2 regions of the Curtobacterium subtropicum genome follow, and region 1 is predicted to be linked to the other one. Evidence: predicted binding sites of a transcription regulator. Region 1 holds the regulator's gene; the other holds the start of a gene.
What was found. Region 1 encodes HrcA, which represses chaperone genes, less so after heat shock. Its sites were predicted from a motif close to TTNGCACTCGNNNNNNNCGAGTGCNAA; they were not measured.

Region 1 (7,085 bases):
GGTCCGTCGAGGCCGTCGATCGTGGTGTGCGCCCCGAGGATCGCGTCGGTCATCTGGACCTCGAGCGTGGCGAGCAGGTCGTCGCCGTCCCGGCTGTAGACGTCGTGGTGGCGGACCTTCACCTCGAGGTAGAGGTCGCCCGAGGGACCACCGGCCGGGCCGACCTCGCCCTGACCGGGCATCTGCAGCCGGAGTCCGGTCTCGACACCCGCGGGCACGTCGACGGGGATCGTGCGGCGGGCACGGACGCGGCCCTGCCCCTGGCACGTCGGGCAGGGGCTCGGGATGACGGTGCCGTAGCCGCGGCACGTCCCGCAGGGCGCGCTCGTCACGACGTTGCCGAGCAGCGAGCGCACCTGGCGCTGGATGTGCCCGGAGCCGCCGCAGATGTCACAGGTGCGCGGGCTCGTCCCCGGCGCGCAGCACGAGCCGTTGCACGTCTCGCAGACGACGGCCGTGTCGACCTCGACGTCCTTGTGCGTGCCGAAGACGACCTCGTCCAGGTCGACCTCGATGCGCAGCAGGGCGTCCTGCCCGCGCTCGGCGCGGCTCCGCGGACCGTTGCCGCGTCCGCCGCCGCCACCGCCGCCGAAGAAGGCGTCGAAGATGTCGCTGAAGCCGCCGGCGGCACCACCGCCGAAGGGGCTCTCCTGCGGGCCGGCGTCGTAGCGTCGGCGCTGCTCCGGGTCGCTCAGCACGTCGTACGCGTGCGTCACGTCCTTGAAGCGCTCAGCCGCGTCCGGGCTCGGGTTGACGTCCGGGTGCAGCTCGCGCGCCAGCCGTCGGTAGGCCTTCTTGATGTCGGCATCGGAGGCGTCCGGCTGGACGCCGAGGACGTCGTAGTGGTCTGCCACGGTTCCCTCAGTCGGTTTCGGTTCGGTCGGTGGGTCGCGGCGGTCGCCGCGGTCCGGTCTGGAGGCGCGGAGCCGGTCCGCTGGACACCGCGCGTCGGGCGCGTGGTCCGGTCAATGTTCGCCCAGCAGCTTGGACAGGTACCGTGCGACCGCGCGGACGGCGGCCATGTTCGTGCCGTAGTCCATGCGGGTCGGGCCCAGGACGCCCAGTCGGGCGACGGCACCGCCGCCGGCGAGGTACCCGCCGGCCACGATGCTCGTCGCGTCGAGGCCGTACTCGGCGTTCTCGGCGCCGATGCTCGCGGCCACGGCCACGTCGTCCACCTGCATCTCGCCGAACAACCGGAGCAGGGTCACCTGTTCCTCGATCGCCTCGAGCACGGGGAACAGGCCGCCGGAGAAGTCGCGTTCGCTCTTCGCGAGGTTCGCCGCACCCGCCATCACCAGGCGGTCCTGGCGGTTCGCGGCGACCTGCTCGATGAGCGTCGCGACGACGACCCCGCCGAGGGTCTGCGCGTCCGGGCGGAGCTGCTGCGGCACCGCGCGCAGGGCACGGGGCACGTCCTGCAGCAGGAGCCCGACACTCGCGCCGTTCACCACCGTGCGGAGCTCGGCGAGGGAGTCCTCGTCGAGGGGGACGTCGGTCTCGACCACGCGCTGCTCGACCCGGGCGGTGTCCGTGATGAGGACGACCATGAGCCGGGTGTCGCCGAGCCGGACGAGCTCGACGTGCTGCACGCGGGCCCGCACCATCGACGGGTACTGCACGAGGGCGACCTGGTTGGTGAGCTGGCTGAGCAGGCGCACCGTCCGCCCGAGGACCTCGTCGAGGTCGTTCGGCGTGCCGAGGAAGGTCTCGATCGCGTGCCGTTGGGCGCTCGACAGCGGTCGTGCGGCGGCGAGGTGGTCCACGAAGAGCCGGTAACCCTTGTCCGTCGGGACCCGGCCGGACGACGTGTGCGGTGCCGCGATGAGCTGTTCGTCCTCGAGCTGCGCCATGTCGTTGCGGATCGTCGCCGCGCTGACCCCGAAGGCGTGGCGTTCGACGATCGTCTTCGAGCCGACGGGCTCGCGCGACGCGACGTAGTCCCGCACGATGGCCTTGAGGACCTCGAGGGAGCGTTCGCTGACCATCCGGACCCCTTCCGTTCGATGCTGGCACTCGGACGTGTCGACTGCTGATCCTACGCCCGACCACCGATCGACCGGGACCGCGGGGGCCCGCGCCGGTACGCTCACGGCATGAGCTACGGACAGCAACCAGGCGGCCCGCAGGACGGCCGGTACGGCCAGCAGCCGGGAGGACCCCAGAACCCGCAGGGACCGCAGTACCCGGCCGGCTTCACGCCGCCCCGGCCGATGTCACCGGAGGACCAGCGCCTCTGGGCGACGCTGACCCACGTCGGCGGCATCTTCTTCAGCCTGGTCGTGCCGATCATCGCCTACCTGGTGCTCCGCGACCGCGGGCAGTTCATCAAGGAGCACACCCGCCAGGCGTTGAACTTCCACATCACCATGGCGATCGCCGGGTTCGTCTGCAGCCTGTTGGCCATCGTCGTCATCGGGCTCGTGCTGCTGCCGATCCTCTACGTGATCGTGATCGTCTTCGCGATCATGGCCGCCCTCGCGGCGAACCGCGGCGACCTCTACCGCTACCCGCTCACCATCGAGTTCGTCAAGCAGTAGCAGGCGAGCGTTGCCGCGCGGGCGGCAGCCCGCGCGTCAGTCGAGCAGCTCGCGGACGACGGCGTCCGCGAGCAGCCGGCCCTGCAGGGTCAGCTCGATCCGTCCCCGCACCGCGGCCGAGCCGTCCACGAGACCACGGGCGATGAGGCCGGCGACGCGGCCACGGGCCTCCCGGCCGAGCTCCGCGGTGGTGAGTTCGCCCCGCACGCGCGCGGCCAGCAGCACCCGCTCGACGTACCGGGTGTCGGCGTCGAGCGTCTCGCGCCCGGCCGCCGGGGACTCCCCGGACAGCACCCGGTTCGCGTACGCGGCCGGGTGCTTCACGTTCCACCAGCGGGTGCCGGCGACCGCGGAGTGGGCGCCCGGGCCGACGCCCCACCAGTCGTGGCCCTTCCAGTACGACAGGTTGTGCCGGCTCGCGTGGCGCTCCGGACCGCCCTGCTCGTCGGCGCGGGCCCAGTTCGACACCTCGTACCAGGCGTAGCCGGCGTCGACGAGGGTGCGGTCGGCGAGCTCGTACATGTCGGCCGCCAGGTCGTCGTCCGGCGCGGGCAGCTCGCCGCGGGCGACCATGCGTCCCATGGCCGTGCCCTCCTCGACGATGAGCGAGTAGGCGGACACGTGGTCGGGGGCGCAGGCCAGTGCGGCATCCAGCGAGGTGCGCCAGTCGTCGAGGGACTCCCCCGGCGTCGAGTAGATGAGGTCGAGGCTGACGTCGAGGCCCCGCTGCTTCGCCAGGTCGACCACCAGCGGGACGCGCTCGGGGTCGTGCGTCCGGTCGAGCGTGGCCAGGACGTGCGGCACGGCGGACTGCATGCCGTAGCTCATCCGGGTGAACCCGCCGCGCTCGAGCGTGGCGATGGAGTCGGCGTCGACGGAGTCCGGGTTCGCCTCGGTCGTGACCTCGGCCCCCGGCAGGATCCCCCACGTGTCGTCGATGGCCCGCAGGATCATCACCAGGTCGTCCGCCGGCAACATCGTCGGCGTGCCGCCACCGAAGAACACCGTCGAGACCGGGCGACGCGGTACCCCGGAACGGTCGAGCACCTCGGCCGCCCAGCGGATCTCCTGCACCGCGTGGCCGGCGTAGTCGTCGCGGCGCACCCCGCGCAGCTCGGACGCCGTGTAGGTGTTGAAGTCGCAGTAGCCGCAGCGCACCCGGCAGAACGGCACGTGGACGTACACCCCGAAGGGGACCTCGCCGGCGCCCGGGCCGGGGGTGAGCAGGCCGTCCGCGGGAGCGGGATCGGCGATCGGGAGCGCACTCGGCATGGACTCCATTCTCGGCCATGATGGAGCCATGGAGCACCACACCGTCCCCACCACGGTGCTGTGGGACATCGACGGCACCCTCGTCCTGAACGCCGCGTCGCCGGGCAACCTGTACCACCTGGCCGTCGAACGCGCCGTCGGCCGCGACCTGGTGCTGAAGGTCGGGCACCAGCACGGCCGCACCGACGCTGGCCTCATCGCCGACCACGTCCGCGCGCACGACCTCGACGACGCGCTCATCCCCACCGTGAGCAGACACCTCCGCGACCTGACCGACGAACGGTACGGACGGGGCGAACGGCGCTCCCCCGCACCGGGAGCCGCTGCGCTCGTCCGACGCTTCGCCGAGCTCGGTTGGCGGAACGGACTGCTGACCGGCAACTCCGAGCACCGCGCACGGGTGAAGCTCGGGGGCGCGGGCTTCGACCTCGACGCGTTCGACTGGGAGCACTCGTACTTCGGGGACGCGGAGGTCGAGCGCACCGGGGTCACCGCACGGGCCGCCGCCGCACTGTCCGGGGAGCGTGCCGTGATCGTCGGGGACACCCCGCGCGACGGCGAGGCGGCCGACGCGGTGGGGATCCCGTTCGTCGCGGTGGCGACCGGGGTGTACGAGGCCGATGCCCTGCGCGGGACGAGCGCGGTGTGCGTCGCGCGGGACTGCGTGCAGGACGCGCGGCTGCTCGAGGACGCGATCGCCGCGCTGCCGCCGCTGCGCTGAGCGGGGCGCGGTCGGGCGTGGTCCGTGCACTGCCGCGCGCGTGGCCGTACCCCGCGGCGCGTGCCGCGGTCAGTCGCCTCGGAGTGCGCTGAGGTACTTGGCGGCCATCACGCGCTGCTGCCGACGGAGCAGGGGCGCGACGAACGCCCACTTCCGGCTCGACGGCTGCGAGAACTGCCGGACCTGGAGCCACACCGAACCGTCGCTCGTCCGCTCGATCACGAACGACTCCTCGCCGGAGAGCGGGTGACCCTCGAGGGTGCCGTACGCGAAGCCCTTGCGGTCGGTCTCGTCGATGATCGACACGACGCGGACCGGCGCGTGCACGGTCTGCCCGAACGCGTGCATCTCGAGCGTCGCCGTGGTGCCGGCCGTGAGCAGCGGGGTGCCGTCGGCCGCGAACTTCTCGACGCGGGGTGTGCCGATCGACGCCGGCGCGACGGGGACGCCGTGCTCGTCGAACGTCACCGGGTTGTACCGGACCTCGTCGTCGTCGGGCTGGTCCTCGACCTGCACCCGGATGCCGCTGCGCTCCTGGATCTGCCAGGTCAACGCCTGCGTCACCGCGGTCTCGAACCGCGCGTCCCCGTGGCCGATCCGTGCCCGCGACTCCGCCGGGGTGAAGCCCTCCGGCGGGTAGGTCATGAGGTCCGCCGCCTGCGTGGCGCCGACGGCACCGTAGGTCAGGGCGGTCCGGTAGCTGCCGCGGGAACTCATGGATCCATCGTACCGGCGGGGCCGACCGCACCGTGTCCCCCGGAGCTCGGAACGGACGACGGAGCCCCGCTCGTGGCGGGGCTCGGCCGTGCTGCTCGTGGTCGTCGAGCTACTTCTTCTTCTCTTCCACGTCGCCCGAGAGCGCCGCGATGAAGGCTTCCTGCGGGACCTCGACGCGACCCACCATCTTCATGCGCTTCTTGCCCTCCTTCTGCTTCTCGAGGAGCTTGCGCTTGCGGGTGATGTCACCGCCGTAGCACTTCGCCAGGACGTCCTTGCGCATCGCCCGGATGCTCTCGCGGGCGATGATGCGCGCGCCGATCGCGGCCTGGATCGGCACCTCGAACTGCTGGCGCGGGATCAGCTTGCGGAGTCGCTCGGTCATCAGCGTGCCGTACGCGTAGGCCTTGTCGCGGTGGACGATCGCGCTGAACGCGTCGACCTGCTCGCCCTGCAGCAGGATGTCGACCTTGACGAGGTCGGCAGCCTGGTCGCCGGTGGGCTCGTAGTCGAGCGAGGCGTAGCCCTGCGTCTTGCTCTTCAGCTGGTCGAAGAAGTCGAACACGATCTCGCCGAGGGGCATCTCGTAGCGGATCTCGACGCGGTCCTCACCCAGGTACTCCATGCCGAGCAGGGAGCCGCGGCGCGACTGGCAGAGCTCCATGATCGCGCCGACGTAGTCCTTCGGCGCGAGGATGGCTGCGCGCACCATCGGCTCGCGGACCTCGACGATGCGGCCGCCCGGGAACTCGGACGGGTTCGTGACCTCGGTCACGGAGTTGTCCTCGCTCGTGACCTCGTACACCACGCTGGGCGCGGTCGTGATGAGGTCGAGGCCGAACTCCCGCGACAGGCGCTCGGTGATGATCTCGAGGTGCAGCAGGCCGAGGAAGCCGCAGCGGAAGCCGAAGCCGAGCGCGACCGAGGTCTCGGGCTCGTACACGAGCGCAGCGTCGGAGAGCTTGAGCTTGTCGAGCGCCTCGCGCAGGTCCGGGTAGTCGGAACCGTCGATCGGGTACAGGCCCGAGAAGACCATCGGCTTCGGGTCCGTGTAGCCGGGCAGTGCCTCGGTCGCGGGGCGCTGCGCGCTCGTGACCGTGTCGCCGACCTTCGACTGGCGGACGTCCTTCACGCCGGTGATCAGGTACCCGACCTCGCCGACCGAGAGTCCCTTGGTCGGCTTGGGCTCCGGGCTGGAGACGCCGATCTCGAGGATCTCGTGCGTGGTGCGCGTCGACATCATCTGGATCTTCTCGCGCGGCTTGATCGTCCCGTCGATCATGCGCACGTAGGTGACGACACCGCGGTAGCTGTCGTACACCGAGTCGAAGATCATCGCGCGCGGCTCGGCGTCGACGGTGCCGACGGGCGCCGGGACGGAGCCCACGACCCGGTCGAGCAGCTCGGGCACGCCCGCACCGGTCTTGCCGGACACACGCAGCACGTCCTCCGGCTTGCCGCCGATGAGCTGCGCGAGCTCGGCCGCGTACTTGTCCGGGTCGGCGGCGGGCAGGTCGATCTTGTTGAGGACCGGGATGATCTCGAGGTCGTTCTCGAGCGCCAGGTACAGGTTGGCGAGCGTCTGCGCCTCGATGCCCTGGGCCGCGTCCACGAGCAGGATCGCACCCTCGCACGCGGCGAGGGACCGCGAGACCTCGTACGAGAAGTCGACGTGGCCCGGGGTGTCGATCATGTTCAGGGCGAAGGTCTGCCCGTCGAGCTCCCACGGCATGCGGACGGCCTGTGACTTGATCGTGATGCCGCGCTCACGCTCGATGTCCATGCGGTCGAGGTACTGCGCACGCATCGCCCGCTCCTCGACGATGCCGGTGATC
Region 2 (7,085 bases), on a different contig from region 1:
CAGCGGCGGGGCTCTGCTCGGTGCCGGACCGGGTCACGCTCGACCACCGCGGCCCGGACGGCGTCGTCCGGGTGCACACCGCCGTCGCGGAGCCGTCCGTGCACCTGACGGTCGAGGCCAGCGGGACGGTGCCCGAGCCGACGACCACACCGATCCGCATCGGCGCGCGGGTCGCCCTCGACCCGGAGCCGATCGACCTCGCCGAGCCCGGGGCGTTCGACCGCCTGGTGGAGGCCGTTCCGCCCGAGGCGACGGACCGCACCGCCCTGATGCGCGAGGCGGCGCGCGCGACGCTCGCCGTGCCTCCCGTCCGGATCCGCGGCGTGCTGCCCGGCGACCTCGACCGTGCCCTGGACGCACTGCCGGACGGCGTCCGACCCGTGGTGCTCACCACCGGGACGCTCGTCTACGTGCCGGGGCCGGACCGCCAGCGCGTGGTCGACCGGCTGGCGGAGCGCGGCGTGCACTGGGTGGCCCTCGAGCGCACCGGGATCCTGCGCGGGGTGGCCGCGACCCTGCCGGACGACGTCGACGCGACGGACCCGGACGCCTTCGCGACGGTCTCGCTCGACGGAGTCGCGCTGGCGGTCTGCGACCCGTTCGGCGTGCGCGTCCGGTGGTTCCGTCGACCGGGAGCCTGAACCGGGTCTCGCGACAGTCCAGCCGCGTGCCAGGGTCGGACCGCCGGGCACCCCTACGATGTGCGAGACCCGTGACCGAACCGTGACCGGAAGTGCCGTGACCGCCCTCCCCACCGACGAGCTGAGCGAGCTCGACAAGCGCGTGCTCGCGTTCGAGCACGACCGGGCGCGACACGACCGCACCAAGGAAGCGGAGATCCGGGTCGCGTTCGACATGTCGCCGGCGCGCTACTACCAGGTGCTCGACCGCGTGATCGACCTGCCCGCCGCACTCGCGTTCGACCCGCAGCTGGTCGGACGACTGCAGCGGCTGCGGCACGCCCGCACCCGAGCACGAGCGGCGCGCACGTTCGTCGCCCCCGCGCCCGATCCCCGTGAAGAGGAACGATGACCGAGAGATTCCCGCGAGACCGGTTCGACGACGTCACCGACGGCCCCCGGGTGGGAGCGCACCGCGGTGCCCGTCGTCGCGGGCGCGGGTGGATCGCGTTCGCCTGGGGCGCCCTGGCCACCGGCGTGCTCGTGCTCGTGGGTGTGCTCGTGCTCGCGCTGCTGAACGGCAGCTACTCGTTCCCGGGGTCGACCTCGTCGCCGCGCCCCTCGGCGAGCTCCTCGGCGTCCGCAGCGCCGTCGGAGACCCCGTCGACGCCCGCGTCCGAGGAGCCGAGCGCTGCGGAGCCGTCGGCGCAGGGCACGACGAGCGTGGTCGTGCTGAACGGCACGACGACGACCGGTCTGGCCGCCCGTGGCAGCCGCGCGCTGACCGCCGCCGGCTGGAAGGTCACGTCGACGGGGGACGCCGGGACGACGGGGGCGACGACGTCGGTCGTGTACTACCAGCAGCCCGAGCAGCAGGCCGTGGCGCAGGGGGTGGCGAAGGCCCTCGGCATCGCGACGGTGGAGCAGTCGTCGGCGTTCCCGAACGCCGACGTCAGCGTCGTGCTCGGCGCAGACTACGGCGGCTGACGCGCGATCTCTGGGATCACCGGTGCCCGGTTTGTGACAGGGGTGTTTCGGGCACGTTGATTCTTGACGGAATCGGCGTGAAAGAACGTCACACCCCTTGCCTTGCCGCGGTTGTTGCACGAGAGTCATCGCCAGACGGCGACGGCGTCGTTCGCAACAGCAGCACCAGGGAGCAAGAGATCATGGCCAACGGAACCGTGAAGTGGTTCAACGCCGAGAAGGGCTTCGGCTTCATCACCGTGGATGGAGGGGGCCAGGACGTGTTCGTGCACTACTCGGCAATCGACATGTCGGGGTACAAGGTCCTCGAGGAGGGCCAGGCGGTCACCTTCGACGTCGGCACCGGGGCCAAGGGCCCGCAGGCAGAGGCGGTCCGTCCCGCCTGAGACCGGGTCCACCCGTCGACGCGCCGTCCCCTCGGGGACGGCGCGTTCGTCGTGTGCGGGCCGACGCATTGCTGCCGCGGTGCCGCTGCGGTGGGACCGGCGCCGTCGGTACCGGCCGGTGGACCCGGTGCCGCACCGTCTCCTGGGAAGTCGAGCCGTGCCTCCCGGCTGTGTTGCACTCGCACCCGGCGAGTGCCAGAATCGGCGTTGGCACTCGCTCACGCTGAGTGCCAGCACGACCCCCATGACGACGTCCGGGAGGGACGAGAAACTCACATGGCTAAGATCATTGCTTTCGACGAGGAGGCCCGCCGTGGCCTCGAGCGCGGCCTCAACACCCTGGCCGACGCCGTGAAGGTGACGCTCGGCCCGCGCGGCCGCAACGTCGTCCTCGAGAAGAAGTGGGGCGCCCCCACGATCACGAACGACGGTGTCTCCATCGCCAAGGAGATCGAGCTCGACGACCCGTACGAGAAGATCGGTGCGGAGCTCGTCAAGGAGGTCGCCAAGAAGACCGACGACGTCGCCGGTGACGGTACGACCACCGCGACCGTGCTCGCCCAGGCGCTCGTCCGCGAGGGCCTCCGCAACGTCGCCGCCGGTGCCGACCCCGTGTCGCTCAAGCGCGGCATCGAGAAGGCCGTCGCCGCCGTCTCCGACCAGCTCCTCGCCAACGCGAAGGACATCGAGACCAAGGACCAGATCGCCGCGACCGCGTCGATCTCGGCCGCTGACTCCACCATCGGCGAGCTCATCGCCGAGGCGATCGACAAGGTCGGCAAGGAGGGCGTCGTCACCGTCGAGGAGTCGAACACCTTCGGCACCGAGCTCGAGCTGACCGAGGGCATGCGCTTCGACAAGGGCTACCTGTCGCAGTACTTCGTCACGGACCCGGAGCGCCAGGAGGCCGTCTTCGAGGACCCGTACATCCTCATCGTCAACTCGAAGATCTCCAACATCAAGGACCTGCTCCCGGTCGTCGACAAGGTGATCCAGGCGGGCAAGCAGCTCCTCATCATCGCCGAGGACGTCGACGGCGAAGCGCTCGCGACCCTCGTCGTGAACAAGATCCGCGGCATCTTCAAGTCCGTCGCCGTCAAGGCCCCGGGCTTCGGCGACCGTCGCAAGGCCATGCTCCAGGACATCGCGATCCTGACCGGCGGCCAGGTCATCTCGGAAGAGGTCGGCCTCAAGCTCGAGAACGCGACCCTCGACCTGCTGGGCAAGGCCCGCAAGGTGATCATCACCAAGGACGAGACCACGATCATCGAGGGTGCCGGCGACGACGAGCAGATCGCGGGCCGCGTCCGTCAGATCCGCTCCGAGATCGAGGCGACCGACTCCGACTACGACCGCGAGAAGCTCCAGGAGCGCCTCGCCAAGCTCGCCGGTGGCGTCGCCGTCATCAAGGCGGGCGCCGCGACCGAGGTCGAGCTCAAGGAGCGCAAGCACCGCATCGAGGACGCCGTCCGCAACGCGAAGGCCGCCGTCGAGGAGGGCATCGTCGCCGGTGGTGGCGTCGCGCTCATCCAGGCGTCCGTCGCGCTCGACTCGCTCGAACTGCAGGGTGACGAGGCGACCGGTGCGAACATCGTCCGCGTCGCGATCGACGCGCCGCTCAAGCAGATCGCGCTGAACGCCGGTCTCGAGCCGGGTGTCGTGGCCGCCAAGGTCCGCGAGCTCGAGTCGGGTCACGGCCTCAACGCCGCGACCGGCGAGTACGTCGACCTGGTCGCTGCGGGCATCATCGACCCGGCGAAGGTCACGCGCTCGGCGCTGCAGAACGCCGCGTCGATCGCCGGGCTGTTCCTCACGACCGAGGCCGTCGTCGCCGACAAGCCCGAGAAGGCCGCGGCCATGCCGGCCGGCGACCCCACGGGTGGCATGGACTTCTAGTCCCGGTAGCCGGAAGGGCCCCGCACGCAGCGCGTGCGGGGCCCTTCCGCGTGCCGGGGCGGGGCTCCGCGCCCCGCGCCCCGCGCCTCCGGCCCCGCGCCCGGTCACCCGGCCCCGCGCCCGGTCGCCCGGTCCGTTCTGGTCGCGCGACTTGCCGCTCAGCTTCGTCCGCGACGGCACGTCGTGCGACGAGAACGTCCGCGCGCGGCACGTCGTGCGATCCGGTCGCGCGCACCTCTCCCGCACAGGAGGCTCGGCCTCGGTCGCTCTCCACAGTTGCGCCCGCCTCGACCAACGGTGACTCGTCGTGCGTCCAGGATGCGGACATGTCCACCCCACGCGCGCTGCCGGAGAGCCTGGCGAACCGGGCCTTCACGGTCGCAGAAGCACGGCGGTACGGCGAGGGACCGAGTCGCATGCGTCGTGCCGACCTCCGGAGGCCGGTCCACGGCGTGCGCGTGCTCCGCGACCGCGAGATCGGGCTGGTGGAGTGCATCGCCCTGGTGCTCCGCCCCGACCAGCGCTTCAGCCACACCACCGCCGCCTGCCTGTGGGGAGCGCCGGTGCCGCGAGCGAACCGAGACGCGACGTCGGTCCACGTCGCGACGGTCGGCACCACAAGTCTCATGCGGCGCCCGGGCGTCACAGCGCACCGGGCGACCGACGACGACACCGCAGCGCTCGACGGCCTGCCGCTCAGTGCGCCCGCCCGTGTGTGGGCAGAGTGCGCCACGCTCCTCGATCTCCGGGCACTCGTCGTCCTCGGCGACCACCTCGTCGGCCGTGCGGGGCTGGCCACGACCGAGGACCTCGCGCGAGCGCTCCGTCCACGCGGGCACGGGGTCGTCCTCGCGCGAGCAGCCCTCGAGGCAGTGCGACCGGGGAGCGAATCACCCATGGAGACGCTGATCCGGCTCGACGTCGTGGACGCGGGGTTCCCCGAACCCGAGCTGAACCGTGAGGTGTTCGACGAGGGTGGGACCTTCCTGGGGCGTGTGGACATGTGCTGGCCGCAGCTCCGGATCGCACTCGAGTACGACGGCGACCACCACCGCGAGCGCGAGGTGTTCCGGCACGACCAGCGCCGCGCGAACGGGTTCGCCGTCAACGGCTGGATCGTGGTGCATGCGACGGCTGCGGACGCAGCTCGCCCCGCGGTCCTGTTCGAGCGGCTCCGTCAGGCCTTCGCCTCCCGGACGTGAGTCGGTCCGCGGCGCGCCCCTTCCGTGTCACCCTCCGGTCGCAAGACCTGCCGCCGGCTGTCGCTCAGGTCGCATGACTTGCCGCGGAGGCCGGAACTGAGCGGCAAGTCGTGCGACCAGAAGGACCGAACGGGCCGGGCCGGGCCGGCCGGGCGGGCCGGGGTCAGGCGGCGGGGGCCTTCGGGGTGGGGGTGTAGTCCCGCGGGAGCAGGGGGAGCCAGACCCGGAAGGTCGCTCCGCCGCCCTCGGTGTCGAAGACCTCGACGGAGCCGTTGTGCGCATGCACGATGCCCGAGACGATCGCGAGACCGAGGCCCGACCCGCCGGTGTCCCGAGCGCGGGAGGTGTCCGCACGCCAGAAGCGCTGGAAGATCTTGTCGCGCAGCTGCGGCGGGATGCCCTCGCCGTGGTCGATGACGTCGATGTGCGCCATGCCGCGGTCGTCGTCCACGCCGATGCCGATCTCGATCGGGTCGTCGTGCTCGGTGAACCGCATGGCGTTGCCCATCAGGTTCGTCACGACCTGGCGGATCTTGTTCTCCTCCGCCAGGACGATCGGGGGGCGGGCCGGCAGCACGACGGTCGGCAGGGGCGTGGTCTCGTCGGTCGGGACGGTGCCGTCGACGCCCATCGCCCGGGTCCGACGGGCACGGAGCCGCGCGATGGTCTGCCGTGAGAACGCGATCGGTCCGGTCGTGTTGGCCGACGGCGGAGAGACCGGGGTCTCGCCCGTGTCCTGTCCGAAGGCGCCGGGCCGCACGGCCTGCGGCACGCTGACACCGGTCACGGCGTCCTCGACCAGCACCTGGATCTCGCGGTCGGGGTTCGACGCCATGGTGTCGAGCGCCGAGTCGCGGGCGATGGCGACGAGGTCGACCGGACCGAGCTCGAGCGGCTTCGACTCGTCGATGCGGGCGAGCTGCAGCAGGTCCTGCACGAGCAGGCCCATCCGCTGCGCTTCCTTCTCGATGCGGTCCATCGCCTGGGCGACGTCCTCCTCCTTGCGGAGCGCCCCCATCCGGTACAGCTCGGCGTACCCGCGGAGCGACACCAGCGGGGTCCGGAGCTCGTGCGAGGCGTCACCGACGAAGCGGCGCATCTGGTCGATCGTGCGCTCGCGGTCCTCGAACGCAGAGTCGATCCGCTCGAGCATCGCGTTCAGCGAGCGGTTCAGTCGACCGACCTCGGTGTTCGGGGTGTCCGACTCGAGGCGCTGGTTGAAGTCGCCGGCGGCGAACCGGGCCGCGGTGTCCTCGACGTCGCGCAGCGGGTCGAACGTCGCGGTCACGAGGAGTCGGGTGAGCATCGCGCCGAGCAGGATCACCGAGATGCCGAAGCCGAGGAAGATGACCGTGAAGCGCGCGATGGTCTGGTCGGTGTCGGCGCTGGACACGGCGACGAGCACGTAGCCGGTCTCGGACGTGCCGCTCGACTGGTTCTGCAGCGAGGCGGGGATGATCTGCGCGCGCCACTCGTGGTCGTGCTGGCTGTCGTACAGCGAGAACCGCTGCGAGCTCTGCGCCGCCGCCGAGAAGTCGAGCGAGCGGATGTCCGGCCGGCTGGACGCGCGGGTCTGGCAGATCTTGTCGCCACGGGAGTCGTAGGCGGCGACGTACGCGCTCTGCGACAGGACGATCGACAGCGTGCAGTACTGCTGGCCGTCGCTGATGTTCTGACCCTCGAGCTGCTCGGTCGTCTGCTTGACCGTGTTGTCGAGCTGCTGCATGAGGTACGTCGACAGCACCGTCATGGTGCCGAGGCCGGCGACGAGGAGTCCGAGCGCGACGAGCAGCACCGTGATCCCGGTGATCTTGGTGCGGAGGGAGATCCCGTCCCACCAGCGGCTCATTCGCGTGTGCATGCTGCCCCAACGATAAGCGGCGACCGCCCGGTGAAACCGGACGGTCGCCGTGTGCCCGACGTCAGGACGCCTTGGACGCCTTCAGCATGTAGCCGAAACCGCGCTTGGTCTGGATGATCGGCTCGGTCGAGTA

Region 2: a site for HrcA is predicted at 2,201-2,227, ahead of groL (chaperonin GroEL). Genes of this name have one in related genera too.

What each region holds. Positions count from the first base shown of each region.
Region 1 covers NZ_JAUCMM010000004.1:91,940-99,024, forward strand. Annotated here, with positions in the region: gene dnaJ (molecular chaperone DnaJ) at 1-854, opposite strand, end outside; gene hrcA (heat-inducible transcriptional repressor HrcA) at 966-1,988, opposite strand; gene QUG98_RS07910 (DUF4870 domain-containing protein) at 2,097-2,540, shown strand; gene hemW (radical SAM family heme chaperone HemW) at 2,577-3,812, opposite strand; gene QUG98_RS07920 (HAD family hydrolase) at 3,841-4,533, shown strand; gene QUG98_RS07925 (DUF1990 domain-containing protein) at 4,603-5,250, opposite strand; gene lepA (translation elongation factor 4) at 5,360-7,085, opposite strand, start outside.
Region 2 covers NZ_JAUCMM010000012.1:65,354-72,438, reverse strand. Annotated here, with positions in the region: gene QUG98_RS14610 (DUF2332 family protein) at 1-641, shown strand, start outside; gene QUG98_RS14605 (DUF3263 domain-containing protein) at 739-1,032, shown strand; gene QUG98_RS14600 (LytR C-terminal domain-containing protein) at 1,029-1,607, shown strand; gene QUG98_RS14595 (cold-shock protein) at 1,790-1,993, shown strand; gene groL (chaperonin GroEL) at 2,270-3,889, shown strand; gene QUG98_RS14585 (hypothetical protein) at 4,216-5,091, shown strand; gene QUG98_RS14580 (sensor histidine kinase) at 5,255-6,952, opposite strand; gene QUG98_RS14575 (response regulator transcription factor) at 7,014-7,085, opposite strand, start outside.